Regions from separate parts of the Pseudomonas hygromyciniae genome, predicted to be linked through region 1. Evidence: riboswitches for the same ligand, from Rfam matches in the RefSeq annotation. Region 1 holds a riboswitch; the other holds the start of a gene.
What was found. Region 1 has a riboswitch for manganese ahead of JTY93_RS21950 (TMEM165/GDT1 family protein). Riboswitches for the same ligand answer to the same signal wherever they lie in the genome.

Region 1 (6,849 bases):
TCAGACCTTGAACTGATTGATCAACCGCCGCTGCTGCTCCGCCAACTGGGTCAGCCCCGCACTCGCGGCACTGGATTCATCCGCACCGCCAGCCACTTCATTGGCCACCTGGCCGATATTGATCACATTGCGGTTGATGTCCTCGGCCACCGCGCTCTGTTCTTCCGCCGCACTGGCAATCTGCGTGTTCATGTCATTGATCACCGATACGGCCTGGGTGATGGTCTCCAAAGCCTGGGCGGCCTTGGCAGCGTGTTGCACGCTTTCATCGGTGCGCTGCTGGCTGTCTTCCATGACCCGCACCACATCCCGCGTGCCTTGCTGCAATTGCTGGATCATGGTCTGGATTTCTTCGGTGGCCTTCTGGGTTTTCTGCGCCAGGTTGCGTACTTCGTCGGCTACCACCGCAAACCCCCGGCCCTGTTCGCCGGCCCGGGCAGCTTCGATTGCGGCGTTGAGGGCCAGCAGGTTGGTCTGCTCGGCAATGCCGCGGATAGCGGTCAGGATTGCATTGATGTTTTCGCTGTCCTTGGCCAGGGCCTGGACCACGCCAACGGCCTTGCCGATCTCCAGGGCCAGGGCGCCGATGGAGGTGGAGGTGTCGCGCACAATCTGCATGCCCTGGCTCGCGGCCTGGTCGGCGTGGGTGGCGGCTTGTGCGGCCTGGGTGGCATTGCGCGCCACGTCCTGGGCGGTGGCGGTCATTTCGTGCACGGCGGTGGCGACCTGGTCGATCTCGGCCATTTGTTTGTGCACGCCCTGGTTGGTGCGGATGGCGATATCGGCGGTGTGCTCCGACGAGTCGCTGACCTTCTGCACCGAACTGACCACCTGGGTAATCATGCCCTGCAGCTTGATCAGGAAGGTGTTGAAACCCGCGGCAATCGCGCCCAGTTCATCGGCGCGGTCACTGGTCAGGCGGCGCGTCAGGTCGCCTTCGCCCTGGGCGATGTCATTGAGCATCGCCACCATTTGCTTGAGCGGCCGCGCAATGCCATGGCCCACCAGCCAGATCACCAGCAGGCCGATGCCAGCAATCAACAGGCCGACCATGGTCATGCCGAAGATATCGGTTTTGCGCTGGGCATCGAGGTCGCTTTGCAGGGTGTGCAGGTCGGCCATTACCGCGCCCAGGGGCAGTTGCAGCATCAGGGTCCAGCGCGCATCGGTCTGGCCGATGTTGAACGGCAGGAACAACTCGATTTGCCCGTTGGCCTGGTCGATGTCGTAGCGCACGTCGCCGATTTTCAGTTGGCCGAGGTTATCCAGTTCTTTTTTTGCGAGCAGATCGCTGGCCTTCTCCCCCAGTTTGCTCGGGTCCTTGGTGTAGGCCACCAGGCGGCCGTTACTGGAAATCAGTGCCATTTCACCGGCGCCGTTGTAAAGCTTCTGGTCGGCTGCGGTGAGCATTTCCTGGATGAAGTTCACCGACAGGTCGGCGCCGACGATGCCCTGGAACGCGCCGTCGATCATGATCGGTTCGATAAACGAGGCCAGCATCACCGTGGTGTTACCCACACGATAGGGGGCGGGGTCGATGGCGCAAGGCTTCAGGGTTTCCTTGGAGCAGAGGTAATACTCGCTGGCGCGAATGCCGGTGGAGAGGATTTTTTGGTCAGTCAGGTCGGCAAGTTTTTCCAGGCCCAGGCTGCCGTCCTGGTTGCGGAACCACCAGGGCATGAAGCGCCCGTTGGTGGGCTCGACACCAACGACGGTGGAGTTCAGGTAATGGGCGTCGTTGTGGTCGATGGCATTGGGTTCCCAGGCTATATAGGAACCGAGGATTTTCGGGTTGCGCACCACGGTTTCGTGCAGCAAGTTGATCAGTTGTTCACGGCCGACCTGCAACGGGGCGGCGCCGCTTGGGTCTTTCATGCCCATCAGCGCATTGGTGGTGGCCAGGCCTTTGGCGGTCACCAGCGGCGCTTCCAATTCGCGCTGGATCAGCGTGGCCTGGGTTTGCGCCAATGCCGTAAGGCGTTGCTCGATGATTTGCTCGAATTGCGCCTGGGTGCGTTCCTGCACCATTTCCTGGGTCCGCGCGCCGGCAAACAATGCGTACAGCACCAAGGCCGCCACGACGCTCAGGACAATGGCCCCGGCCAATGCTGCGACAGAAAACTGAATCGACTTGAATTTCATGATGGCTCCGGGCGCTGGGGGCATGATCTGCCTCCTTATATCGGCCACCGGCCTGACACACATGAGGGGGTGTCCGGCAAAAGCGTTCGGGATGTCGTAAATAGAATGGTCGTAGGCGTAGGCGTCGTCTGAAATTTAACGGTTAAGCGTCAGGTGTATCTGGCGCCGATACAGAGGAGGGCCTACGATACGCGCCATGTTTTCAGGGAGAATGTGCATGAAAAAATATTTGGCGGTAACGGCATTGAGCGCAGCCTTGCTGCTCGCCGGTTGCCAGTCGGTCAACACCACCAGCGGCGGTGCCGTGGGTGTGGAACGCAAGCAGTACATGTTCAGCATGCTGTCGAGCCAGGAAGTCGACCAGATGTACGCGCAGTCGTACCAGCAGACCCTGGGCGAAGCCAGTGGCAAGGGCCTGGTGGACAAGACCAGCGCCAACGCCAAGCGCGTGCAGGCCATCGCCAAGCGGCTGATCGCTCAGGCGCCCACCTTCCGCCCGGATGCGGCGCAGTGGAAGTGGGAAGTGAACCTGATCAAGAGCGACGAGATGAACGCCAACTGCGGGCCTGGCGGCAAGATCTTCGTCTACAGCGGCCTGATCGACACGCTCAAGTTGACCGATGACGAGTTGGCGGCGGTCATGGGCCATGAAATTGCCCATGCCCTGCGTGAACATGGCCGCGAAGCCATGTCCAAGGCCTATGGCATCGAGATGGCCAAGCAGGGCGCCGGCGCATTGTTGGGCCTGGGCCAGGACAGCATGGCGCTGGCCGACACTGTGGCCAACTACGGCATGACCTTGCCCAACAGCCGCAGCAATGAAAACGAAGCCGACCTGATTGGCCTGGAGCTTTCAGCCCGCGCCGGTTACAACCCGAACGCCGCGATCACGCTGTGGAACAAGATGGCCAAGGCCTCGGAAGGCGCACCGCCAGAGTTCATGAGCACTCACCCGGCCTCCAGCAGCCGGATCGCCTCGTTGCAGGCGGCGATTCCCAAGGTGATGCCGCTGTACCAGCAGGCCAAGAAGTCCTGATAATTCAGGCCTTGTGAAGCTCCAAATGTGGGAGCTGGCTTGCCTGCGATAGCGGTGTATCAGTCACGTATTTATCAACTGAGCCACTGTTATCGCGGGCAAACCCGCTCCCACACGGGCTCGCAGGTCAGATCCAGCCGCTGCTTTGCATGGCCTTGTACACCGCCACCAGCGCCAGGATGAAGAACGCCGAGGCCGCCAGGCGCCGAATCAGGGTCAAGGGCAGTTTCTCCGCCGCGAAATTCCCCGCCAGAACCACCGGCACGTTGGCAATCAGCATCCCTAAGGTGGTGCCGATAATCACCAGCCACAACTCCGGATATTGCGCTGCCAGCATCACTGTGGCGATCTGCGTCTTGTCACCGATTTCTGCGATAAAGAACGCAATCAGGGTGGTCAGGAACGGCCCGAACTTGCGTGAAGTACTGGCTTCATCATCGTCGAGTTTGTCCGGCACCAGGGTCCACAAGGCCGTGGCGCAGAAGCTGGCGGCGAGGATCCAGTGCAGCACCGCATCCGAGAAGAAACTGCCAAACCAGGCACCCACGGCACCGGCGGCGGCGTGGTTGGCCAGGGTCGCGGCGATGATGCCGGCGATGATCGGCCAGGGTTTGCGAAAGCGTGCGGCGAGAATAAGCGCGAGCAACTGCGTCTTGTCGCCGATTTCGGCCAAGGCAACGATTGCGGTAGGAACGAGAAGTGAATCCAGCATCAGGTAGGTTTCCAGGGGCGGGTCGACACGGCTATGACACGTACAGCCTTCCCGCCCCGGGTAAGGTGTGCGTGTCATAGGTCTTGTCAAACCCCGGTCCGTCTGTGCGGACTCCTGGGTCGCATACGCCATGGTCTGCTGACCAAGTATGTTGACGTATGCCGGACGAGCATGTTGCTCGTGGGAGACTACTCCCCTAGGACGGAGCGGATTCTGCCTTGGCAAAATCCATTCGGCAAGCCTTCTTTTTCAAACGCCCGTCAGCCGCGCTTGGCCCGGTAGATACGAAAACCCTGGCCCTCAGCCTTGACTGCGCACACGCCCAGGTGCTCTTCGATCAGCGGCTGGTACTTCAGGAAGCTATTGGCGACTAGTCGAAGTTCGCCACCGTTTTTCAGATGTTGGCGTGCTTTTCGCAGCAGGTTTTCCGTTGCGAAATAATCCGTGTGCACCCCGACATGGAACGGCGGGTTGCTCAGAATTGCATCCAGGCCCATGGGCGCGGCATCGATGCCATCGCCGGTCAGCACTTCGCCTTCCAGGCCATTGGCCTCCAGGGTCAGGCGACTGCTGGCGGTGGCGAAGGCGTCCACATCAAGCAGGGTCACGGTGTTGTGCGGGTAGCGCCGCTTGACCGCAGCGCCCAACACGCCGGCGCCACAGCCGAAGTCCAGCAGATGACCGCTGGGCAGTTTGTCCAGGTGTTCCAACAACAGGGCGGTGCCGCGATCCAGGCGGCCATGGCTGAACACACCCGGCAGGCTGACGACCTTGAGCGGGCCGTCGGCCAGTGGTACTTCAAACACTTGGGCCAGGCTCGCCAGCTCCGGCGCCGCCGGAGTGTTGGCCACGGTGGCCAGCCACAGTTGGCAGTGCCGCGCATTGTCGAGCTTGCGTGGTTTGCCAAAGGCGTTGCCGGGACCCAAACCTACAGTTATCTGTTTGCCATGTTGACCACTCTTTTCAACGTAATGTTTAACCTGGGAGTGATCATTAGTCTTGTTTGAGTTTCGTATCGAGCTGTTCGTTTGCATTCTTAAAGCATTGCACTTCGTAAGTGTGTCCAGCTTGCTTTGCAGCACCATAAGCACTCAATGTTATGGGCAATGAGACTTGTTGTGATTCATCAAGCTTTGGGCGAAGGAAGGCAGCCACAGCTCTGCAGTCTTCTTCAAGTTCAATGAGCAGCTGATACCCTTACCGGATCTTTGATCTGCCACTGATGTTCGCATATTTTGTTACCACTAAAAGACTTCCAAGCGTTTTCAGATCGTGTTATTTTGATTCAACTACTTTTTCATTCTTCCCAGCATTTTTATGTGTTTCAATGATCAGCCCAGAAAAACATGGATCTTCTTAATAACAGTTACTAGTTTGAAAAGCGTTGACACTCAGCTCTTCTTTTTGTGGACCACGTTACAGCATCTTGCCCCCGAAAAAAACATATCGTTCGTTCGCACTGGATGTTATTGTTTTACCGCCGCAGCACAAACAACGCCATCATAAGCCTCTATAGTCGTGACGGAGTTTTCATGATGATAGTACAGTCGAAACTGTTTGCTGTTCATCTGCGTGTGCTCGTCTTGCGGCAGCTGACTATCTCTTCCATGAAAAGAAAGGAGCAGAGAGAAATGTTTTGCTTGACCGTTGCTGTGTACGACAAACAGTTTTCCAATATTGATCGGAGGTGATCCATGGTATTTCGCCCGGCTTTCTCCCAAGCCATCGTTTGTCTTTACTACGACCACGATCTTCTAAAGCCATGTGGTCGTTGCTGTGATCGTGTGTTACGCATACAATGGCATACAAGCCCTACAACGTCTTGATAATACCTGGCTGAGTTTTCGAATTCAAGCGTAACAATTTTGATGGCGGCGATCAGGATCGAAACTTTAGGTCAGTGTTTGCTGGATTGTTACCATTTTGATCCATTACTGATCTTCTTCTAATTTAAATATCATCCCCCTACAGATCCCTTGAGATCTTATTCCTTTGTTTTGATGCTTGAAAAACTTTCATGTTGTGCAGGTCAAGTTCCCGTTGGTGAGAAGGTGATCAAGGAAAGTGGCGCGGTAGTTATGTTTAAATAAATGTTTACAGTGGGTTCGAGCATGTTTTTGACCTACAGTGAGAAAATAATCAGTGCCACTTGGTATTTCTGGTTTTGTAGCGCAATATTCGTTACTGTTTGTAATGTTCAATGGGCTTCAGTGTTGTTTTGTTTTTGTCTGGCCAGCATTTTTCAATTTTTGTTGCTTTGAAGCGTATCTTTCAGCGTTTTCCCTCCACCCGGCACCTGCACATCAGTCGTTTGATCAGTATCCAGTTTCTTATTGGCGCGCGTTACAGCGCTGTAATCAGGCGGCGGCGGCCTACCTGTTGTATATCGGCTTCAAGGCATTGCGGGCGCAGCCGGCCAAGCCAGCCAATGAAGAAGAGCTGCACCGTGAAGTGGGTGAGCGCACTGCCCGCGGCGCCTTTACCTCGGGTTTTGTGACCAATGGCCTGAACCCCAAGGCCACGCTGTTTTTCCTGTCGCTGTTCACCGTGGTGATCAATCCTCACACGCCGCTGGCGATCCAGGCCGGTTATGGCCTGTACCTGGCCGTGGCCACCGCCCTGTGGTTCTGCATGGTGGCGATGCTGTTCAGCCAACAGCGCGTACGCGCCGGCTTTGCGCGCATGGGCCATTGGTTTGATCGGAGCATGGGTGCGGTGCTGATTGCCATCGGTGTGAAAGTGGCTCTCACCGAGCGCTAGGCGCGCCATTCGTGAATGAATGCTGGCGCAAAGCTAGCATTCATTGCGTTCTACAAATCATTCCTTCGGCTGATTTGGCCGCCGTGCAACGTCTCTACAGTGCAAATCCTTTAGCCAAGACCGTGCAGTCATAAAAAGGGATTCGTATGTTGCAGACTCGTGTTATCCCGCCCGCAGAAGGCGCCTACCAATACCCGCT
Region 2 (6,849 bases), 2.1 Mb from region 1:
CCCAGGAGGATGAAGGTCAAATGGGCCTGCCACAGCATCATCATTACAGGCGCTCCGCCAGCCAGGCTTCGTTGAAGCTGACATGCTTGATAAAGGTGTTATTCCATGAATAAACCAGGTGATACACGCCGTCCTGGCCACGGCTGAAATACGGGTACTCGTACTCGAAATCACAGCCCCGAGGCTTGCACACCCGGTAATCCAGGTTACTGAGGAAACGCTGCTCCAACGGCAAGCGCCGTGCGCCGCTGGAGGCGCGAAAGCCGGCGCCGATGATCGCCTTGTAGGCCTCGGGGGCGAAGGGTTGGCCAAGCGGATCCGGTGATTGATCCAACTCGATTACATTGCGCCAGTCATTGAGGTCCGCGTCGGTGCCATACAGGCTGAGTTTGAAGCGCCCGTCACGCAGGTCATTGAGCGCCACCAACAAGCCGTTATCGGCAGTGCCGACCGCGGCCAGGGATGAGTTGGGATTGGCCGGTTCCAGAGGGTAAGGCTCACTCCAGGTCTGCCCGGCATCGTCGGTGCGGCTGGCCAGCACGCGATGATGGGTATCGCCGGCATAACGCAGCATCGCTACGGCGCGACGCTCGTCCAGGGGCACGATGGTCGGCTGCAGCGAATGCTTGCCCCGGCTGATGCGGAATTTATCAATCACTGCGCCATCCGCGCTCAGGTACAGGTATTCGGAAAACTTACCCATGAGTTCGTGATAGACCGGCAACCCAATCGAGCCATCGGCATGAAAAACCGGCGCAGCACGCACCAGGGTGCTGACATTGAAAAACGGTGAGGTGATCAGTTGCCGGGGCGCAGACCAGTTGCGCCCCAGGTCTTCGGACACCATCACATTGATCGCGCTGGTCGCCCAGCCCCCCACCGACACCGACACATAGAACATCCACAGGCGCTGGTCCGGCGCCAGTGCAATCACCGGGTTGCCCAACTTGCGGATGTAGCGCCCGGTGCCATCGCGAGTCGACTCGCGGGTCGCCAACACATGCTCGGCGCCCCACTCCGTGGTCTTGGCGTCGAACCGCGCAGTACGGATTTGTACATCGGCGGCGCCTTCACGCGAGCCGGCAAACCACACGGCCATCAAGTCGCCGCCCGGCAGTGCGGTAACCGACGACGAATGCACAAAGTCATCCAGTTGCGAGGACACGAACCGGCTGTTGTAGACCGGCTCGGCGCTAGCGGCCAAGGGCGCGGCAGGCCGGGCGAAAGGCGCCAGGACATGGGCCGGATGACTGCGCCAGGCCGCCCAGAAGACCAGGCAGAGCGCCAGGCTGGCGAGAATGAATTTCAAGCGAAAAGACAGCACGCGCATAGTGAGCTCATGGCAAATGCAGGGTGGGGAGTGGAGACAAGACAGCGGTGTCAGTGCGCAGAATCATCCGGCAACCGACGCCGGCGACCGGTCAGCATCGATAACGGCAGGTTGTCGCGTACCTGGAAGCTTTCAAACACGGCCGCTGCGATATGCAAGCACACCAGCACCAGCAGGCCATTGACCGCAGTTTCATGCACTTGCAGCGGCCAATCGGCGCCCCATAAGGCATCGACCTCCTCCATGGCCCAACCGCTCAGGCCCGCCGTCAACATCGCCAGGAGCATCAAAATCATCACCAATGCACCCAACGGCGAGTGACCGAGGCGATGTTCCGGGCGCCTGGCGCGCAGGGAGCGCACATGGGCGGCGAGCCTTGCCGGGGTCGGCCAGAAGTCCGCCCAGCGCGCACTGCGTGGCCCGACAAATCCCCACAGCAGCCGTACCAGCAACCAGCCCATGGCGTAATAGCCGAGCCAGACATGCCAATCGTCGCCGGCCTCAGTGAAGAAGTAGTTGGCGACAAAGACCCCGGCGATGGACACGTGAAACAGCCTCACCAGCGGGTCCCACAGTGCGATGGAGTTGCCTGGCATCAGCCCTTGATCTCGGTCTTGACCGCTTTGCCGCTGACCGGGTCGTGGTAGATCTCGACCTTGCGCTTGTCCTTGTCGAACCCGTAGATCTCATAGCAGTTGCCATCGGTGATCTTGAACTTGCTGATCTCGTAGCCCTGGGCTTTCAACTGGTCCTGGAACGCCTGCGGGTCTTGCCATTGCGCGCGCTGCTCCGTGGTGCATTGCGGGCCGGCAAGGGCCAGGGGGCTGGCAACAATCAGCGACAACAACAGAATTTTGCGCATGATGACACTCTCGCTCGTTGAGGAAGGTCTCACTGTGCAAAACCAAGCTTAATGAAGTCTTAGCTGGTAATGAGTGGTTACATGTTTCTCGTCGCCCGGCCTGCCACGCCCGTCTCGGCAGCGGCATGATGCCGCCGATATCACATCGGGAACACACCATGCGCCTATTGTTGGTCGAAGATGATCGGGCCCTCGGCCAAGGCATCCGCGTCGCCCTGAGCAGCGAGGGCTACACCCTGGACTGGTTGCACGACGGCGCCAGTGCGCTACATGCGTTACGCAGCGAAAGCTTCGATCTTCTGCTGCTCGACCTTGGCCTGCCGCGCCTCGACGGCCTGGCCCTGTTGCGTCAATTGCGCGATCGGCAACAGGACCTGCCGGTATTGATCCTGACCGCCCGCGACGGCACCGCCGAACGGATTGCCGGGCTGGATGCCGGCGCTGACGACTACCTGATCAAACCCTTCGATGTCGACGAACTCAAGGCCCGCATCCGCGCTTTGCTGCGGCGCAGCCAAGGCCGCGCGCAGCCACTGCTGGAGCATGCGGGCGTGTGCCTGGATCCGGTCGGCCAGCAGGTCACCTGGCACGGCAACCCGGTGGTGGTGACGCCGATGGAGTACCAGTTGCTCCATCAACTGTTGGCGCGCCCCGGCAACGTGGTGACCCGCGAACGCCTGTCCCGGGCCTTGTATGGTTGGCAGGAAAAGGTCGAGAGCAACACCCTGGAAGTGTTGATCCATAACCTGCGCAAAAAACTTTCGACCGAGCTGATCCGCACGGTGCGCGGCGTCGGGTATGTGATGGAGCTCAAGCCATGACCTCGATACGTACACGCATCCTGGTGCCGGTGCTGATCCTCGTTCTGCTGGGCGATGTGCTGATCAGTTGGCTGGTGCTGCGCGACAGCCACCACGAGATCGAAGAAGTGTATGACGCCCAGCTCGCGCAAAGTGCGCGCCTGCTGCAAGGGGTGCTGGCACAACGTGCGCCGGGGGACAACGATTGGAACCGGCTCTACCAGGCCTTCGACGCAGCCATGAGCCGCGTGGGCGACACTGGAGCAGCGCACCCTTACGAAACCCGCCTGACATTCCAGGTGTGGCGCACTGACGGCCAATTGCTGGTGCGCTCGGCCGAAGCCCCGGAACTGAAGGCACCACCGGCGACCCTCGGCGCCCACGACCTGATGGACAACGGCCACGACTGGTGCGCCTTCCTGCTCAAGGACCCACAGCAAGGACTGCTGATCTGGGTGGGCGAGCGTGATGACATTCGCCAGGACCTGATCCAGCGCATCGTCGGCCATACGCTGTGGCCCAGTGTGATTGGCGTGCCGCTGCTGGCCACCTTGATCTGGCTGACCATCGGCTGGGGGTTGCAGCCGTTGCGCGCAATGGCCCGTACCATCCGTGGACGCACTACCGAAACCCTCAAGCCGCTCAACCTGCGCCCCCTGCCCCACGACCTCGAACCCATGCAGACCGCGCTCAATCGCCTGTTGCAACAGATCGATAACCTGCTGGCGCGAGAACGACGTTTTATCGCCGATGCCGCCCACGAGCTGCGCACGCCTCTGGCGATCCTGCGGATCCATGCGCAAAACGCCCAGATGGCCGGCACCCCACAGCAACGGGAGGAAGCCCTGGAGTTTCTGGTCAGCGCCGTCGACCGCGCCACGCGCATCGCCAGTCAGTTGCTGACCATGGCGCGTATCGAGCCGCGCCTGGCCAACCCCGAGCGATGCGAAGTGGAACTGACCGAGCTGGTGCGGGAGGAACTGGCTGAACTGGCACCGCTGGCGCTGGCAAAGGATATCGAGCTGATCCTCGACAGCGACCACCACTGCCTGGTCAAGACCGACCCCGTCGCCCTGGCGATCGCCCTGCAGAACCTGGTGACCAACGCCCTGAACTTCGCCCCGCCTGGCAGCGAGGTCAGGGTCCAAGTACAACCGCAGGGCTGCGGGGCGGTGTATATCAGCGTCGAGGATGCCGGCCCCGGTATCGATGAGGGTGAATATGCGCGCCTGTTCGAGCGCTTCTACACCCAGGGGCACGGCAACGGCGCCGGGTTGGGACTGGCGATTGTGCAGATGATCGTCAGCAAGATCGACAGCAGCCTGCAGTTGTACAACCTGCCCCAGGGCGGGCTATGCGCTGAACTGCGGATCAACCAAGGCGCGCCGCTTCATTCACATTGAGCGGCTTGCTGCCGGGCTTTGACGTTTTTTTCATGTTTGTGCGCATAAGATCCCGGACCTCGTTGGGGAGTAGCCTGCTTGTGAGCCTTTCGCAAGCGTTCGTATCAACATTCTCGGCAACCTGCCGTGGTACGAACACCTTTTGGTTGGTGAGACCAGCGACACATCCATGCCTAAAGTCGGGCGTGTGGTTGTGTCGTTGACTCATAGCCCGACTGGAAGACCCACCCGTGAATCCTGTTTCCCTCATTCTCCTCGCCCTGGCCATGTCCACGGATGCCTTCGCCGCCGCTATTGGTAAAGGCTCCAGCCTGCACAAACCTCGCCTGGCCGAAGCGCTGCGCACCGGCCTGATTTTCGGCGTCATCGAAGCCATCACCCCGATCATCGGCTGGCTGATCGGCCAAGCCGCCACGCGCTGGGTGGCAAACTGGGACCACTGGATCGCCTTCACCTTGCTGGGGGTCCTGGGCCTGCACATGATTTACAACGGCCTCAAGCACGAAGACGAGGCCGAAGAGAAAAGCGCCCAGCACTCCTTCCTGGTCCTCGCCGTCACTGCTTTCGCCACCAGCATCGATGCCCTCGCGGTCGGTGTCGGCCTGGCGTTTGTCGATGTGAATATCTGGGTGGCCGCTGCCGCCATCGGCCTGGCGACCATGACCATGGTCACTATCGGCGTGATGCTCGGCCGGGTCCTGGGCACCGTGTTCGGCAAGCGCGCAGAGATCGTGGGCGGCGTGGTACTGATGATCGTCGGTGCAACGATTTTGTATGAGCACCTGTCCGTCTGACTCGCGACCTTGTACCAAGCAAAGCCCCGGTTAACGGGGCTTTTGCATTTGTGCGCAGACAGAATGTACCAACCGGTTAATTAGCTTGCTATCATTCGCCCCCTGGACCATCACCCTCGGGCTTTCTCGACATGAAACACACACCCCGCGCCACTGGCGCCTCTCGATTCCTGTTGCTGGGTTTGGGCGTCATTATCGTCCTGCTCGGCGTGGCCTTGGCTGTCGGCGGGGCAAAACTGCTGAGTCTGGGAGGCTCGGGCTACTTCCTGGTCGGCGGCGTGGCCATGGCCATCGCGGGCCTGTTGATTGCACAGCGAAAACCGGCGGGTGCCTGGTTGTTCGCGGCATTTTTGCTCGGCACTGCCGTGTGGGCGGTATTGGATGTAGGCCTGGTGTTCTGGCCGTTGTTTTCGCGGTTGTTCATGTTCGCCGTCATTGGCCTGGCGGTGGCGCTGGTCTATCCATGGCTGGCACCGGACGCGGGCCGTGGCGCCTACGGCGTGGCGGGCGTGCTGGCGGTGGCATTGGCCGTGGCGGCTGGCAATATGTTTGTCGCCCACCCCAGCGTCGCACCAAACGGCGATGGCCCAGGCCTGACACCCGTTGCGCCGGCACAAGCGCAGAAGGACTGGGCACACTACGGCAACACCGAAGGCGGCAGCCGTTTTGCCGCCCTGGACCAGATCAATCGCAGCAACGTCGACAAGCTCAAGGTGGCCTGGACCTATCGCACCGGTGATGTGGCCATCAGCGACGGCAACGGCGCCGAAGATCAACTCACGCCCCTGCAGATCGGCAACAAGGTGTTTATCTGCACGCCCCATAACAACCTGATCGCGTTGGATGCCGACACCGGCAAAGAGCTGTGGAAGAACAACATCAACGCCCAATCGGCGGTGTGGCAGCGCTGCCGTGGCATGGCCTATTTCGACGCCAGCGCGCCTATCGCCCAACCGACCCAGGCCAACAGCTCACCGATCATTGCCGTCAGCGTGCCCGCCGGTGCGCAATGCCAGCGGCGCCTGTTGACCAATACCATCGATGCACGCCTGATTGCGGTGGATGCCGATACCGGTGAGTTCTGCGAGGGTTTTGGCAACCACGGCCAAGTAGATCTGAAAGCTGGCCTGGGCAATGTGCCGGACAGCTATTACCAGCTGTCTTCAGCGCCATTGATCGCCGGCACCACCGTAGTGGTTGGCGGGCGCGTCGCCGATAACGTCCAGACCGATATGCCGGGCGGCGTGATCCGCGGTTTTGATGTGATCAGTGGGCAGATGCGCTGGGCGTTCGACCCAGGCAACCCTGAAGACAAGCAGGCGCCAGCCGCAGACAGCACGTATGTGCGCAGCACCCCCAACAGCTGGGCGCCGATGTCCTATGACCCACTGATGAATACTGTATTCCTGCCGATGGGCAGCTCGTCCACCGATATCTATGGTGTCGAACGCACCCAGCTCAACCACAAATACGGCGCCTCCGTACTGGCGCTGGACGCCTCCACCGGTGAAGAAAAGTGGGTGTACCAGACCGTGCACAACGACCTCTGGGACTTCGACCTGCCCATGCAACCCAGCCTGATCGACTTCACCCTGGCCGACGGCAAAACCGTACCGGCCGTGGTGATCGGCACCAAGGCCGGGCAGATCTATGTCCTGGA

Region 2: linked by a shared signal. The riboswitch ahead of mntP (manganese efflux pump MntP) and the one ahead of JTY93_RS21950 (TMEM165/GDT1 family protein) in region 1 are both predicted to bind manganese.

What each region holds. Positions count from the first base shown of each region.
Region 1 is NZ_CP070506.1:4,912,623-4,919,471, reverse strand. It holds gene JTY93_RS30090 (methyl-accepting chemotaxis protein) at 1-705, opposite strand; partial or broken gene JTY93_RS30085 (hypothetical protein) at 907-963, opposite strand; gene JTY93_RS21955 (M48 family metallopeptidase) at 2,360-3,178, shown strand; gene JTY93_RS21950 (TMEM165/GDT1 family protein) at 3,306-3,890, opposite strand; yybP-ykoY riboswitch at 3,979-4,100, opposite strand; partial or broken gene JTY93_RS21945 (class I SAM-dependent methyltransferase) at 4,151-4,795, opposite strand; gene JTY93_RS21940 (hypothetical protein) at 5,357-5,638, opposite strand; partial or broken gene JTY93_RS21935 (LysE family translocator) at 6,252-6,650, shown strand; gene JTY93_RS21930 (fatty acid--CoA ligase) at 6,797-6,849, shown strand, end outside.
Region 2 is NZ_CP070506.1:2,802,556-2,809,404, reverse strand. It holds gene JTY93_RS12405 (hypothetical protein) at 1-44, opposite strand, end outside; gene JTY93_RS12400 (sialidase family protein) at 44-1,330, opposite strand; gene JTY93_RS12395 (cytochrome b/b6 domain-containing protein) at 1,381-1,926, opposite strand; gene JTY93_RS12390 (PepSY domain-containing protein) at 1,926-2,192, opposite strand; gene JTY93_RS12385 (response regulator) at 2,351-3,013, shown strand; gene JTY93_RS12380 (sensor histidine kinase) at 3,010-4,395, shown strand; yybP-ykoY riboswitch at 4,448-4,619, shown strand; gene mntP (manganese efflux pump MntP) at 4,626-5,189, shown strand; gene JTY93_RS12370 (glucose/quinate/shikimate family membrane-bound PQQ-dependent dehydrogenase) at 5,321-6,849, shown strand, end outside.